3 regions of the Paenibacillus sp. NPDC093718 genome follow, and region 1 is predicted to be linked to each of the others. Evidence: riboswitches for the same ligand, from Rfam matches in the RefSeq annotation. Region 1 holds a riboswitch; each other region holds the start of a gene.
What was found. A riboswitch is a leader RNA that binds a small molecule or an ion and turns the genes downstream of it on or off. The one in region 1 is predicted to bind thiamine pyrophosphate.

Region 1 (4,992 bases):
TTCGGATAATGGAAGGGTGACGGGTGTGACGGAGAGAGTGGTATTGGCGGAGCAAGCGGTGATCCGGTGGTAACGGCGGGAGCACGAAAGGTTGCGCTGATCACGGGCGCGTCGAGCGGGCTCGGACTGCTTATCAGCGTGGAGCTGGCAAAAGCGGGTTATGACGTGGCAGCGGGTCTGCGCAGGCCGGAGGCGGCTGCAGAGCTGTTGACCCGAGCCGAACAAGCAGACGTTGCCGAACGCATTCACGTATTCCAGCTGGATATATGCATAGAGGAACAAGTCAAGGCTGCTGCTTGGGAGATAGAGCAGAAGTTCGGCCGCTTGGACGTGCTGGTGAACAACGCTGGCGAAGCGGTAGGCGGCATGGTGGAGGAATTGCCGCTCAGCGGCTGGCGAAAGCAGATGGAGACGAATTTTTTCGGGACCGTATCGGTGACGCAGCATATGCTCCCGCTGCTGCGCAAGACCGGACGATCCAAAATCATTCTCATGAGCAGCATTAGCGGTGTGGTCGGCTTTCCGGGTTATGGTCCCTATGCGGCATCCAAATTTGCGCTGGAGGGGTTCGGCGAGAGCCTGTCCATGGAGTTGATGCCCTTTGGCATCGATGTCGTACTGATCCAGCCCGGTGCCTATGGCACGCCGATCTGGAATAAAAGTTTTGGGGAGCTTACGGTAAAGGAAGGATCACCCTACAGCGGTCTGCTGAAGGGCGTGCTGGACTATTCCGAGCGGACAGCCGGGAGAAGCGGGGATCCGCAGGAGGTAGCCAGGCTGGTGGCAAACATTGCGTCCATGTCCAAACCGAGGTTCCGCTATACGCTGCCCCGAGGCACGCGGCTGACCGCATGGATCAAGGGCGTACTGCCGGATCGGCTGTTTCAGCGGATCGTTTATCGGATGCTGGACCGGCGTTAATCATTCATGCAGCGAATGATTCATGGCCTTAACTTGTCATGCGATGCTTGGTGCAGCTTGGTAAGGTGAATGGAGTTACCCTTTTCTGGCTGGGGACGGGTGAAGCAAACCGAGCAGCTCTCCCATCTTCACCTTGGAGCCGGGTTCCAGGTCACCGCGCGGAGTAAACGTGCCGTTCTCTGTCAAAAGCACGACGGTAGAGCCGAATTCAAAGTACGCGAGTTCATCGCCGATCTCGTATTTCTTCACGTTCTCGTCAGCATAACGGATGCTGCTTACGTTCATGGCTCCGACCTTCACGACGGCAACTTCGCCGAACTCATGCGCTATATAGGTAATGAGGCGCTCATTACGGCTGAGCACATGCCGGATATGGGTCATTGCAAAATCGTTCACGGGGTAAACGCGTCCCTTTAAATGCTCGCTTTCCGCTTGAACACCGGTTACCGGGGAATGAATGCGATGATAATCGGTTGGGCTTAAATACAATACAAATACATAGCCGTTGATGTAGTTTTCCATTCTCGGTGATTTGGCGAGCAGCTCGCTCAGGGTATAATCCTGTCCCTTGACGCTCAGAATGGTGCCGGTGTTGACGGCGCACATCGCCGAAATCGTGGCGTCGACGGGGCTAACCATGGCATCGGCGGTGTCGTCTATGGCGCGCAGGCCTATTTTTAACCGGCGAGAAAAGAATTCGTTCAGTGAGCGGTATTCGTGAATTTCTTTCTCCGCTTCATGCGCCGGAATTTGATAAATTCGTATGAATGCAGGTATTAGATGACGGCTCAGCCGGCTGTGGGAACAATGCCCCATAATTCGGGACAGCCACTTGCGGGAGGACAGCTCGGTCATCAGACGCAGCAATTGTTTAGCCATGTCATTCTCCTTTGTGCATAGGTGTCAGCAATAAACGTTGGTGGAAAAGCCAATCACTTTGATATTGACATAGAATGAGCTGGAAATCAATAAATGGCCATTTTTGAAAAAAGGTTCTTGCTAATTGGGGAACGAATGTGTATTTTAAGATTAACATGAAACCGAATAGGGAATACGGGGGCTTGAGTGAATCAGGCTGAGATTGCAGCTATTATCCGCTGTTGACCGTTAATCTGAACTGGGTAATGCCAGCGTAGAGAATATCCGACCCTGCCTACATAGGGCCTATTTTTCCGTCTGCGCGTTTTTCCAGACGGTTTTTTGTTGTGTTTACACAAAAATAGAGGTGGAGAGGGGAATGTGTGGTTATGGGAACGTCAGTGCAGGAGAAGTTGGGGGTTCAGCCCCGAAAAGGGCTGCGGTTAAGCGATATTTTGGTGACGGTGTTGGTATCGCTGGTGCTGGGCGTCATTTATCACTTTTGGGGTTCGGTTTACAATCTGTTAAAACCGCTGTTCTTTGAAGCGGATGAGTTGTTATACGGCATGTGGTTCGCTGCAGCCACACTTGCTTACTTGTTGATCCGCAAGCCGGGAGTGGCCATCATCGCGGAACTGGCGGCAGCCCACGTGGAAGTGCTGTTTGGCAGCGGCTGGGGTTTGACCCTGCTGCTGTATGGTCTCATTCAAGGACTGGGCGCAGAATTGGTATTCGCGGCGCTCCGTTATCGGAGCGCTTCGGCGTGGACGCTGGCGATTGCCGGAGCCGGCGCAGCCATCGGATCGATGATCATGGACTTTTATTACAGCTATACCGATGACCTGCAGACATGGATGTTCCTGGCCAAATACGGCATGCGGGTACTCAGCGGCGCCGTCATTGCAGGCCTCCTGATGCTCCTGCTGGCCAAAGCGCTTGACCGTACGGGTGTGACATCCCTGCTGCGTCCTGCGTCGAAGAAGGATTACGAAGCACTGGATGATCCGCGCCATGTGTAATGCCACGGTTAGCCTGGTTCCGGCTCAGTCCGCTGAAATGCTTCCGGAACCGGCCGTGTATGTGGAGGGATTGCGTCTGAAGTATCCGGGCGAGGAGCGGCTGATGTTCAAAGACCTCTCCTTCTCGGCTGTCCGGGGGGAGAAGGTGCTGCTGCTCGGTCCGAGCGGCTGCGGCAAATCCACGCTGCTGCAGGTGCTGAGCGGGATGATTCCCCGCGCAACGGAGGTGCCGATGAAATGCGAGTCGCAGCTGGTTCCTCGCTCTTGGGGTTATGTATTCCAAGATCCGGATACCCAGTTCTGCATGCCATACGTGGATGAAGAGCTGGCATTCGTACTGGAAAACCTAAGTGTCCCCCGCGACGAGATGAAGGAGCGGATGCAAGCGGCCCTCCGCGAGGTGGGGCTTGATCTTGAGGAGCTTCATATGCCGATCGGGCATCTGTCCCAAGGCATGAAGCAACGACTGGCGCTGGCTTCGGCTCTGCTGCTGGAGCCGGAGGTGCTGTTCCTTGACGAGCCATCTGCCTTGCTCGACCCGGAAGGAAGGGAGCAAATCTGGTCCGCGGTGAAGGCCGTATCGGAAGGGCGGACGCTGATCATCGTAGAGCACCGGATAGAAGAAATGGCCAAATACGTGGATCGTGTCGTGCTGTTCAGCCCGGATGGCGAGATTCTGGGCGAAGGTCCTCCAGCAGCGATATTCGCAGAATACGAGCGGGAACTCCAAGCCTATGGAATCTGGTATCCCGGCGTATGGGAAGATTATGCGCAGACCCGGTCGGGCAGAGAACTGTTTGCTCCGGTCGACGCGCTTGGCGGTGAGCGGGGTAATCTCCTGCATGAGGCTGCTCCGCCGTACGTTCAATGTGGGGAACCTGTCATTCAACTGGTGAATTTCAGGGGAATGAGATGGGATAAACCGGCCATCACTCTCCCTTCGGCCGAGGTGTTTCCGGGACAATTCATTGCGGTGGTAGGGCCTAACGGAGCAGGCAAGAGCTCGCTGCTGCTCAGTTTGATGGGGCTGCTGCGCGCCGAAGGGACCTATGTGCTCTGCGGGGAAGAGGTCATTCAGGGCAAGCGCAGAAAGGTGCGGAAGAAGAGAGAGCAGCAGCTGCGACAAATCGGATTCGTGTTTCAGAATCCGGAGCTTCAATTCCTGACGGAGCGCATCGGCGATGAGGTGGTTTATTCGCTGCTGGTGGATCATGTGCCGCCGGAGGAAGCGAAGGCACAGGCCGACCGCTGTCTTGAACGCTTTGGATTGAGAGGCTTGGAGGCCAGGCATCCGTACCAGCTGTCGACAGGTCAAAAGCGCCGCTTGAGCGTGGCTACGGCCATGGCAAGACAGCCGTCCGTCCTGCTTCTGGATGAGCCGACCTTCGGACAGGATGCGCGGAATACGTTTGCGATTCTGGAGATGTGCGAGCAGCTCCGCCGCGCGGGAACCGCCATTCTTATGGTGACGCATGAAATGGAGGTCGCGCAGCGGGTCGCCACGCATATATGGGAAATCCGCGAGGGACAGCTGACCTCGAGCATGCCTTCCCCGCGCTGGTGTACCGGGACGGAATCCGGACAGGAGGCGGGCGGAGTGAATGGCGCTGATGCTCGCGAAAATCTAACCACGACCGATCATCGCTTCACGGAGGTGAACGCATGAACATATGGAACCCCGTGCGGATCACTTGGCTGCACCGGGCGAATCCGGTGGTGAAGCTGGGTCTGATCTGTGCGCTGTTTTTCATGACGGTGTTAACCCATGATCTTGATTTTGTTTTGTACCAGGCGTTGATCTTTATGGTCTGTCTGATCGTGCTCAGCGGGGTGAAACCTTGGAAAATGCTGTTGTTCTTCATTCCATTTCTGCTTGCCTTCATATCGTCCGCCTCTTCCATGATGCTGTTCGGTAAGGGGGAGACGATCTGGTGGGAGTGGGGGTTGTTCCGGGTATCGGAAGAAAGCTTCTACCGGGGGCTGCATTTGGGCTTTAAAGGAATAGCCTTTGCCTCGGAGGGGCTGCTGCTCGTGACCACAACGTCCTCGGTGGATTTATTCTACAGCCTGATGCAGAAGCTGAGGCTTGCGCCCAAGTATGCTTACAGCTTCATGGCTTCGATCCGGCTGCTGCCTATGGTATGGGAGGAATACGTGATCCGCCGTCAAGCCTTGAAGGTACGAGGAGTCCGCC
Region 2 (4,992 bases), on a different contig from region 1:
ATTCGAGCAGTTCCTGAAGCTTTGCTTCCGGCATGGGCATATCAAGCAGTAATTCTCTGTCCAGCAGGACGCCTCCGCGATCCAGAACGCGGTAATATTCGGGCAGCGATTTCGAAGTATCCGTAAATACGGTAACAGACTCGGCCATGATCAGATCAAATTGGTTGTCCTCGAAAGGCAATGCGCATACATCCGCTTGAAGGAACTGTACGTCGATTTCCATCGCTTCGGCTCGTGCCCGTGCTTTTTTGATCATATTTTCGTTCAGATCAATAGCTGTCACTTGATACCCCATCTCCGAAAGATGGCATGCGGTTCTGCCAGTTCCGCACCCCACCTCCAGAATGCGGCTGCCCGGTTGAATGGGATAATTCTTCAGCATTCTGAGGGTTGCCTCGAATCCTCCCGGGTGGGCACTGCCCATGCCTAGTTTGGAGAGCATATGAATGTAGTTCATCTTATCTATCCCTTCTTCCTTGTCATCAACATGAGGGTAATCGTTTATTTACCATATGATTCAGGTACGTTTAGGGTTTTAGCTGAATTAGATATTTTGAGCCCTTTTTTCGGGAGGATCAGAGTCATAATGGAGGAAACGTCATGAGGATGGAACCGGTAGAGGCAGCGGAACGCGTCATTCAACACGATTATCCCGACTGTTTGCTTGCCGTGCTTGGCGGCAGCGCGAGCAGAGGCGAATATAATGAACAATCCGATTTGGACATCATGGTCATTGAACGAGACGGTTATGATTTCAGCAGGAAGACGATAGAGGCGCATGGGTGGATCGCGGAAATCTTTATATTGTCTTTATCCTCCTATCGCGAATATTTTGACGAGGGAGTGATCGCGGCGAATCCGTCATTTCAACGGATGATCGCAGAAGGGACGGTGCTGTGCGCGCTGCCCGAGGGAGAAGAGGTGCGGACGGAAGCCCACAGCGATTTGAATTACGGACCCATGCCATTGACGCTAACCGACATTAACCAATACCGTTATATGCTAACCGAGTACATGCTGGACTTGGAGGGTCCACGAAGGGATGGCGAAAAATGGTTTACGGTGCACAAAATAGCGGCGATTCTCTGTGAATTTGTACTTAGGGTGAACCGGGAGTGGACGGGTGAAGGGAAAACGCTGTTCCGGCTGTTCAGCCGCTATGACACAATCATGGGAGAACGATTGGAAGCAGCGCTTGCGGCGATGTATCGCCAGGATGATCCTTCAGCTCTGATGGCATTCACCGAGGAAATGCTCCGTCCGTATGGAGGGAAACTTCTCATTGGTTACGAGGAATAAAATTTCCTTGCGAATAGATAAAGAGAGGTACATTAGCCGTGACGCTAGCACAAATCGGGAAATACTATAATAGTGTGATTACATCACGTCATTTTTTAAATCCAGGAGGGGATCTTCATGAGCGGAGAATACGGCGGCGCATGGGGCAATTCAGTAGGAATTATTTTGGTTCTCTTTATCCTGCTCGTAATCATCTTGAGTGCTTGGGTTTAAACCGTCAAGATTCTTGGCAGCTAGTGACAGGAAAGCCCGGCTCTTGCCGGGCTTTTGTCTGCCCCAATATAACTCAATTCGATGCGGCTTTGACCGATGGGCTGTGGGCAGACACAACCGCAGTCATGACCAGATGACTGCTGTCGGATTGGATCGCATGCAAAAACGCTTCTTCAAGAGACCCAAACACCCGGGATAAGGACCCGTCCAACCGGCTGGCGTAATGAACGCTTCCGGCGAATGTACCGGCTGCCTTCGCACGATTTACTTCACCGTAGATGACATCCATGTAGTTATCCGTACCCATGGGGTAAAGAGCGAACTGGCAGGCAGTCTCCATATCGGCAAGTTCTCCAATGTCGTTGTTCAAGAGGGTCGAATCCTCAGTCATATATACATCGGCGTCCGTATCTCCAGGGCAGCCAATGGAATAAGTACCATTAAAAACAGTGTGCACGCCACTCGCCGCAGCATGGGCGAATATCGCCCTTGTAACATCAAAGACATGCTCCGCACGTCCGCGAATACAGGTGCTCACATCATCAGTCTGAATCCACACCTTCCCCGTATCCACAGATTGCAGCGCGCCCATGATGACCTCCACAAACCGGTCTGTCATGGGAAATACCGAGAACCGGCATCCGACGATCCGGCTGGTTCCGCAAGCAAGCTCATTCATTGTCATTTCCTCCCCATTATATAAGTCCACGCAAAAAAACCGCACCCCATGAAGAAAGTGCAGTTATGCCTACGAAAGGAAATAAACATAAATGCTACACTTCCCCACGCTAGTATGACCTAGATCGGGTGATAAGGGTTAACGGCAGCCCGCCGTCTCTCAGCACATGGCACCCCTAGTACAGCCAACATCTTATGTAGTTGGTTACCGCAAGTTTTGCCCCCGAACTTCATGTTGTCGTAGAAGTTCATGGGTTCTTACCTGTGTAATTGTATCGTTTTGCGATCGGATTTTCAATCTTTGCTTTATAAAAAAAACCGCCTGTCCCAGTTGCAGGAACTTAGGGAGGCGGCTTATTTCATCTGTTTGATTAGTTATATACTTTCACGCGATCTTCCAGCGGTGCAAATTCTTTTTCGCCTGGTTCAGCAACCGGCTTGCCGAAAGGCATTTGAGCAATCAGCTTCCAGCTTTCCGGGATGTTCCATTCGGATTTTACTTTTTCGTCGATCAGCGGGTTGTAGTGCTGCAGGGATGCGCCCAGACCTTCTGCTTCAAGGGATGTCCATACTACAAATTGCAGCATGCCGTTGGATTGGTTGGACCAAACCGGGAAGTTGTCGGCATAAGCGGCAAAGTTTTGTTGCAGCCCGGCAATGACGTTGTTGTCCTCGAAGAACAATACCGTACCGTAACCAGCGCGGAATGAAGCCATCTTGTCGGCAGTGGATTTGAATGCTTCTTCATCGCCAACAACTTCCTTCAGGATGCCTTCCGTGATGTTCCACAGTTTATCGTGCTGTTCGCCAAGCAATACAACGACGCGTGCACTTTGGGAGTTGAAAGAAGACGGAGTATACTTAACCGCTTCGTTTACGATTTCCTGAATACGCTCGTCCGAGATAACGGATTCTTTGCTAATCCCGTAATAAGAACGGCGATTTTTGAGTGCAGCTGAAAAATCTTTAGACATTGAAAAAAAACCTCCTGGTGTAATCGAATTTGCATACGCCTGATAAGAAGATGTCCCTTACTACAAGCAAATATGCATTTTACGTTATTAGCCATAATTTCAATTATCATTCCATATTAACTTACGTTTAGTTAGAAATAATAATTATGTTAGGATATTAATATAACTTAGAGGGATTGTCAACGACTTTTAATATTTAATATTATTTTTCTTATCCATTTAATAAGAATTGAAACCGTGTAGTTTTTAGAGAAGTCTCATTATGACAGTAACCACATTAAAGGGAGATTTAACTAAAGAGTGGTTCTTCCTGAGGATATGAGCTATGCTTCCTTGAAACTTCATATTATGAACAATTCATGAACAAAATATACATGTATGAACCAATTAATTGATTTTGATTCTCAATTATACTTGTCGAGCCAGTATGAGGATGATATAATGCATATCAGAACGCGATTGATAATCAATCTCAATGAGAATGATGACGAAAATTGCAAGATCCCGGATACTTAGAGACATACGCATAGAAGGAAGAGCCATGAAGATTAGATACTTATTTGCAGCCGTTGTGGTACTCTCGATAATCTCATTATTTATTGGAGTTAAAGATATCTCGCCACTGCAATTGTTCTCGATGACAGAACAACAACAGCATATTATGCTTGTCAGCCGGATTCCTAGGCTTGTCAGCCTCATATTGGCGGGTGTTAGCATGAGCATCTGCGGATTGATCATGCAGCAGCTCAGCCGCAATAAGTTCGTGTCTCCCACCACGGCAGGTACGATGGACTCTGCCAGACTGGGCATATTGGTAGCCATGCTTGTCTTCACGACAAGCGGACCGCTTATCAAAATGCTTGTGGCATTTGTATTCGCTCTGGCAGGAACCTTTATCTTCATGAAGATACTGGATCGGATTAAGTTCAAGGACGCGATCTTCATCCCGCTCGTAGGGCTGATGTTTGGTAATATCGTCAGTTCGATCGCCACCTTCTTTGCATACAAATATGATCTTATTCAGAATATGTCCGCATGGCTCCAGGGTGATTTTTCCATGATCATGAAGGGCCAGTATGAAATGCTCTATATAAGTATCCCGCTTGTGATTCTGGCGTATCTGTTCGCCAACAAGTTTACGGTGGCCGGAATGGGAGAGGAGTTTGCTACCAACCTGGGCCTTCACTACCGGAGAGTTGTGAATCTGGGACTGGTCATCGTGGCGCTGGTTACAGCTTCCGTCGTGCTGACGGTCGGCGTGATTCCGTTTCTTGGTCTGATCATACCTAATATTGTCAGTTTGTACTTAGGAGACCATTTGAAAAAAAGCCTTTCGCATACCGCGCTGCTGGGGGCCGGGTTCGTACTGTTCTGTGACATCCTGGGCCGGATCATTATTTATCCCTATGAAATTCCGATTAGTCTAACCGTGGGCGTACTCGGAAGCGGTATATTCATTTTCTTACTGATGAGGAGAAAGGCTTATGACTTATAAAGCCAAACTCGGCCTGTTGGCCGCAGCGGCAATCATCCTGGTGGCAGTCTTTCTGTTCATTGATCTTGGCGGCAATTGGGATTACGCGCTACCGAGGAGAATCAAGAAGGTGCTTGCCATTATTCTGACCGGCGGAGCAATTGCTCTGTCTACCACGGTGTTTCAAACGGTCACGAATAACCGGATACTGACGCCTAGCGTTATGGGATTGGATTCCTTATATATACTGGTCCAGACCACCGTCATCTTTGTCTTCGGATCCTTCACGCTGTACAAACTGGGCAGCAACGTTAACTTTCTGATTAACGTTGGTGCGATGATCCTGTTTGCCGG
Region 3 (4,992 bases), on a different contig from region 1:
CGCAGCGTCGGCAGCATCGCCGCGTCGAAAGTAACGCAGATGTGTCCAGTATCACTGCGTCGCAGCAACGCAGCGTGTCCAGCATCGCAGTGTCGAAAGTATGCCGCTATGCAACTGCATCCCACATTACTCGCCAGCACTGCTTAACCAACTTCGTTCTTCGTGCCGCTGCCCCTGAACTGTTAACGGACACCAGTTCCCTTATTTACCTGATTCGGGTCCAATTCTTAAATCTAACGGACACAGGATCCCTTATTCCTTCCATAAGGTGCATATTTGTCATCATATTCTATGAATAACGTACCTGGTGTCCGTTAGATCTCGAAAATTACGCCTTTTCAGCTAAATAACGTATCCTCAGTCCTCATTGGGCTTGTGCAGTCGCACCAGGATCAACAGACGCACCAAGACCAGAAGTAGCACCAAGATCAGCAGTCGCACCAAGATCAGTAGTAGCACCAAGATCAGCAATAGCACTGAGATCAGTCGCACTGAGATCAGTAACACCAAGACCAGCAGTCGTACCAAGACCAGCAGTCGCACCGAGATCAGTAGCACCAAGATCAGCAATAGCACTGAGATCAGTCGCACTGAGATCAGTAACACCAAGACCAGCAGTCGTACCAAGACCAGCTGTCGCACCGAGATCAGTAGCACCATGATCAGCAGCAGCATTAATACCAGCAGTCGCACCAAAACAGCAGTAGCACCAATATCAGTAAGTAGCAAAGCAGTAGTCACCTATACCAGCATTAGCACCAAGCCCAGAAGCAGCTCCAATACCAGAAGCAGCTCCAATACCAGAAGCAGTTCCAATACCAGAAGCAGTTCCAATACCAGAAGCAGTTCCAATACCAGCAGTAGCTCAGCTATACACTCTGTATTCCCCCCAGTTTCTACCTATAAACCATAGCTACTCTGAGTTACCAGGTCCCTACATCGATCATAATCGACAGCCATCCAAGCATATCGCTGGGGCAACGAATCCACCCATGTTCTCCCTGAAATAACGCTTTTGCTTCACTTCACCTTGTTATGAAATCTTCACCACGATCTCCGATCCTGCAACATAGGTCATTGCCTTCATGTATTCCGGGTCCTGGGCTCGTCGTTCCATCTCCTCGGGGGTCAGGTCCTCCAATCGCGTCTGAATCCACCATAAGTTGCCGAACGGGTCCCGTACCCGTCCCACCCGGTCGCCGAAGAACAAACTCGTTGGTTCCGTCACCGAGACGGCTCCTGCGGCGAGTGCTTGTTGGTAGGCAGCATCGCAATCCTCAACATATAGACGGAGGTACGCCGGGCTATCCGGCCATTCCGGCTTTGCGTCAAACATCATCACGACGGCATCTCCGATTCGCACCTCGGCATGGCCGATGATACCATCGCCAACATAGACGCGGGCTAACTCTTCGGCTTGAAAAGCCTGCTCCAGGAATTCAATCAGCGCTGCGGAGTTTCTTGAGATAATCCATGGTGTTACGGATGTGTAGCCATCCGGAATGGGTTTAACGGCTTTCGGTTGGTTTGTCATAAATCCGCTCGCTCCTTCAAACTTCATATATTTGAACTGCTCTTATGTACTCATTATGCGGGGGCATATATGACAGCCGAGCGTCAGTGTTTCTGAAACAAGTTTGGGGCAGCCGGCGATTTTATCTCGCAAAAAGACTACTGCCACCGTAGAACATCATGATCACCCGGTCATGAAGAGGTTGCGAGCGCGAAGTTCCGTCCACGAACCGTTAACGTTTGACACCACCCATAAACCTATGTACAGTATTAGACAAAAGAATAGGAAGTCCACTAGGGGAGCCGTTAGCGGCTGAGACAAGAGCGTATCTTGGACCCTTTGAACCTGATCTAGTTCGTACTAGCGTAGGAAAGTGGAGCCTTCGTATATGAGGTCTCGGTGCGTTTTTTGGCGCACTCGGGGCTTGTTGACGAAGCCGCTCCAGTTTTCGGGGCGGCTTTTTAGCGTTGCCTGGAAAGTCGTGTCTTATGGACTTCCTGCTCTTCAATATGTTGGAGGTGGGGACAAAAATGAGTTATACGCAAGAGCTCCGTCAGCAGGCGGGAGGCATTTTTCAAGCAATCTTCGATCATCCCTTCGTAAAAGGCATTGCCGAGGGGAAACTGGCGCGGGAACAGCTGATTCACTATGTGAAGCAGGATTTTGAGTATTTGAATGCCTACATGCGGATTTACGGTATCGCCATATCCAAATCGACCAGCAGGGAAGAGATCGCGACCTTTAACGAACAGATTTCATTTATCCTGCACAGCGAGGTGCACCCGCATCAGAATTTTTGCGCAGCCGCCGGGGTGACCTATGAAGAGCTTCAGGGGTATCCGCTGGCTCCGTCCGCGCATCATTATATCCGTCATATGCTGACGGTGGCGCATGAGGGAAGTCTGGGCGAGATTATGGCGGTACTGCTTCCTTGCCCGTGGACGTACCTGGAGATTGGCCGCAAGCTGCTGGATGAAGTGAAGCCGGATGCATCCCATCCGTTCTATGACTGGATTTATTTCTACGGCAATCGTGGGGAAGACGCGACAGCCAAGTTCTGCAACCGTGTCGATGAATGGGCAGAGCGTGCGACGGCAGCCGAGCGGGAACGGATGAAGGAGCATTTCATGCTGAGCTGCCAGCTGGAGTATATGTTTTGGGACATGGCTTATAAGCAGGAGGAATGGCCGGTGCAGCTGCAGGCTGCGGTTCTGTAAGAAGTCGTCACGAGCACATAAATTCCATTATAGATAAGAGAGGCTGATTCATATGCATGCATGGGAAAAAGAAGTTTCGGCGCTTTTAACGAAGGTACAGCAAATGAGCCCCCTCGTTCACAATATGACGAACGTGGTGGTGACGAATTTTACGGCTAACGGCTTGTACGCGCTGGGCGCGTCGCCGGTCATGGCTTACGCGCCGGAGGAAGTGGCGGATATGGCCGCCATCGCGGGCGCGCTCGTATTGAACATCGGCACGCTGAACCGCGAGCTTGTTGATGCGATGATGATCGCCGGACAATCGGCGAACGCACACGGCGTGCCGGTCCTGCTGGACCCGGTCGGTGCAGGAGCGACCCGTTTTCGAACGGAGTCGGCGCTGCGGATCCTAAGCGAGGTGAAGGTATCGCTCGTGCGCGGAAATGCGGCTGAAGTCGCTCACCTTGTCGGGGAGGCCCGCGAGATCAAAGGCGTAGACGCAGGCAATAGCGCAGGCAGTGATCATGCCGAGCTGGCCGTGCGGGCTGCACGCGAATTAGGCACGATCGTGGCCATTACCGGTGAAGAGGACGTGATTACCGATGGAAACGAGGTACGCCTCATTACCGGCGGGGATGCTCTGCTCACGAAGGTGACCGGCGCAGGGTGCCTGCTGACCTCGGTGCTGGGTGCCTTTGCCGCGGTAGAAGCAAACCTGCTGCTTGCAGGTACGGCGGGACTGGCCTTCTACGGGGCCGCGGCGGCAAAAGCCGCAGAGCGAACCGCGGATCTTGGACCAGGAAGCTTCCAGATCGCTTTCCTGGATGAGCTGGCAAAGCTTCATCCAGACTCGCTGGAAGGATATGCAGCTGTCCGGGAAGCGGAAGCGGCCGCTGCAGGTGGCACACGATGAGCAAGACTCATGTTCCCAGGGCACTGACGATTGCCGGGTCTGATAGCGGCGGAGGTGCCGGCATTCAGGCAGATCTAAAAACCTTCCAGGAGCTCGGCGTATACGGCATGTCGGCGATTACGGCAATCACGGTGCAGAATACCTTGGGGGTTCACGGCGTATATCCGCTGCCTCCCGAAGCAGCTGCGGAACAGATTGAAGCGGTAGGCTCGGACCTCGGAGTCGATGCATTGAAGACCGGCATGCTGTTCAACGCGGAGATCATTCGCCTGGTGGCTGACCGGATTCGGGCATTCGGCTGGAAGAGGGTCGTTGTGGATCCCGTGATGATCGCCAAGGGCGGAGCGGAGCTGCTGCAAAGCGAAGCGGTGCAGGCTTTAAGAGAAGATTTGCTGCCGCTGGCGCTGATTGTCACCCCCAACATACCGGAGGCCGAAGTATTGGCGGGGATGCGTATCCGCACGATGGAAGATCGGAAGGAAGCGGCGAGACGCATTCATGGTCTGGGGCCAAAGATGGTTGTGATCAAAGGCGGGCATGACGAGGGCTTGCTTGGCAGCGGTGAAGATGCGGATCACGAGAGGGATAAGGGACCAGCTATAGCAGCGGGTATGCAGCAGGAAGAGTTGCCTCAGTCCGAAAAGGCGTATGGTCAAACGAGAACTGCCAGTGATAACGGGGAGTTTAATGAGGGACGCTCCCCTATTATCAAGAATGACAGCAGCGGCAGTCCTCCGGTCATGGACCTGGTATACGATGGTACGGCCTTCACAGAATTATATGGCAAACGAATTCATACCGTTCATACCCATGGTACCGGCTGCACTTTCTCTGCGGCCATCACCGCAGGCTTGGCCAAAGGCTTGAGCGTAATCGATGCCATTCAGAGCGGACGCTCATTCATCCAAGCGGCTATTGAGGACGGTTTATACCTGGGGCAGGGACATGGTCCAACGAATCATTGGGCATACAATCGCCGCCGTCAGGAGGTGCTGCGATGACGGGTAGAGTGGCACCCGATATGATGAGGCAGCATCTGCGGATGTACCTCGTACTCGGCAGCGTGAACTGTATCGAAGAGCCAAGCCGAATTGTGCAGAAGGCACTAACTGGAGGCGCAACCATGGTCCAGTTCCGCGAGAAGGGACAGGGCGCTCTTATTGGCGAGCAGATGATCCGACTGGCTCGCCGGATCCAGGAGCAGTGCCGCCAAGCAGGCGTACCCTTCATCGTTAATGACGATGTGGGGCTGGCACTGAAGCTGAACGCCGACGGTGTGCACATCGGCCAGGACGACGAATGCGCGGCTTCCGTACGTGAACGGATCGGTAACCGGATTCTGGGAGTTTCCGCCCACACGGTAGAGG

Region 2: linked by a shared signal. The riboswitch ahead of ACQKPA_RS02775 (YkoF family thiamine/hydroxymethylpyrimidine-binding protein) and the one ahead of ACQKPA_RS27025 (ECF transporter S component) in region 1 are both predicted to bind thiamine pyrophosphate.
Region 3: linked by a shared signal. The riboswitch ahead of tenA (thiaminase II) and the one ahead of ACQKPA_RS27025 (ECF transporter S component) in region 1 are both predicted to bind thiamine pyrophosphate.

The regions. Positions count from the first base shown of each region.
Region 1 covers NZ_JBNNUS010000011.1:95,704-100,695, forward strand. The annotation lists gene ACQKPA_RS27015 (oxidoreductase) at 67-921, shown strand; gene asd (archaetidylserine decarboxylase) at 997-1,800, opposite strand; TPP riboswitch at 1,965-2,077, shown strand; gene ACQKPA_RS27025 (ECF transporter S component) at 2,169-2,798, shown strand; gene ACQKPA_RS27030 (ABC transporter ATP-binding protein) at 2,791-4,464, shown strand; gene ACQKPA_RS27035 (energy-coupling factor transporter transmembrane component T family protein) at 4,461-4,992, shown strand, end outside.
Region 2 covers NZ_JBNNUS010000001.1:575,616-580,607, reverse strand. The annotation lists gene ACQKPA_RS02790 (class I SAM-dependent methyltransferase) at 1-457, opposite strand, end outside; gene ACQKPA_RS02785 (nucleotidyltransferase domain-containing protein) at 601-1,299, shown strand; gene ACQKPA_RS02780 (sporulation protein YjcZ) at 1,417-1,512, shown strand; gene ACQKPA_RS02775 (YkoF family thiamine/hydroxymethylpyrimidine-binding protein) at 1,586-2,191, opposite strand; TPP riboswitch at 2,276-2,378, opposite strand; gene ACQKPA_RS02770 (nitroreductase family protein) at 2,562-3,164, opposite strand; gene ACQKPA_RS02765 (ABC transporter permease) at 3,706-4,659, shown strand; gene ACQKPA_RS02760 (iron chelate uptake ABC transporter family permease subunit) at 4,649-4,992, shown strand, end outside.
Region 3 covers NZ_JBNNUS010000005.1:102,003-106,994, forward strand. The annotation lists gene ACQKPA_RS16290 (hypothetical protein) at 358-729, opposite strand; gene ACQKPA_RS16295 (VOC family protein) at 1,034-1,534, opposite strand; TPP riboswitch at 1,799-1,902, shown strand; gene tenA (thiaminase II) at 2,044-2,730, shown strand; gene thiM (hydroxyethylthiazole kinase) at 2,783-3,625, shown strand; gene thiD (bifunctional hydroxymethylpyrimidine kinase/phosphomethylpyrimidine kinase) at 3,622-4,626, shown strand; gene thiE (thiamine phosphate synthase) at 4,623-4,992, shown strand, end outside.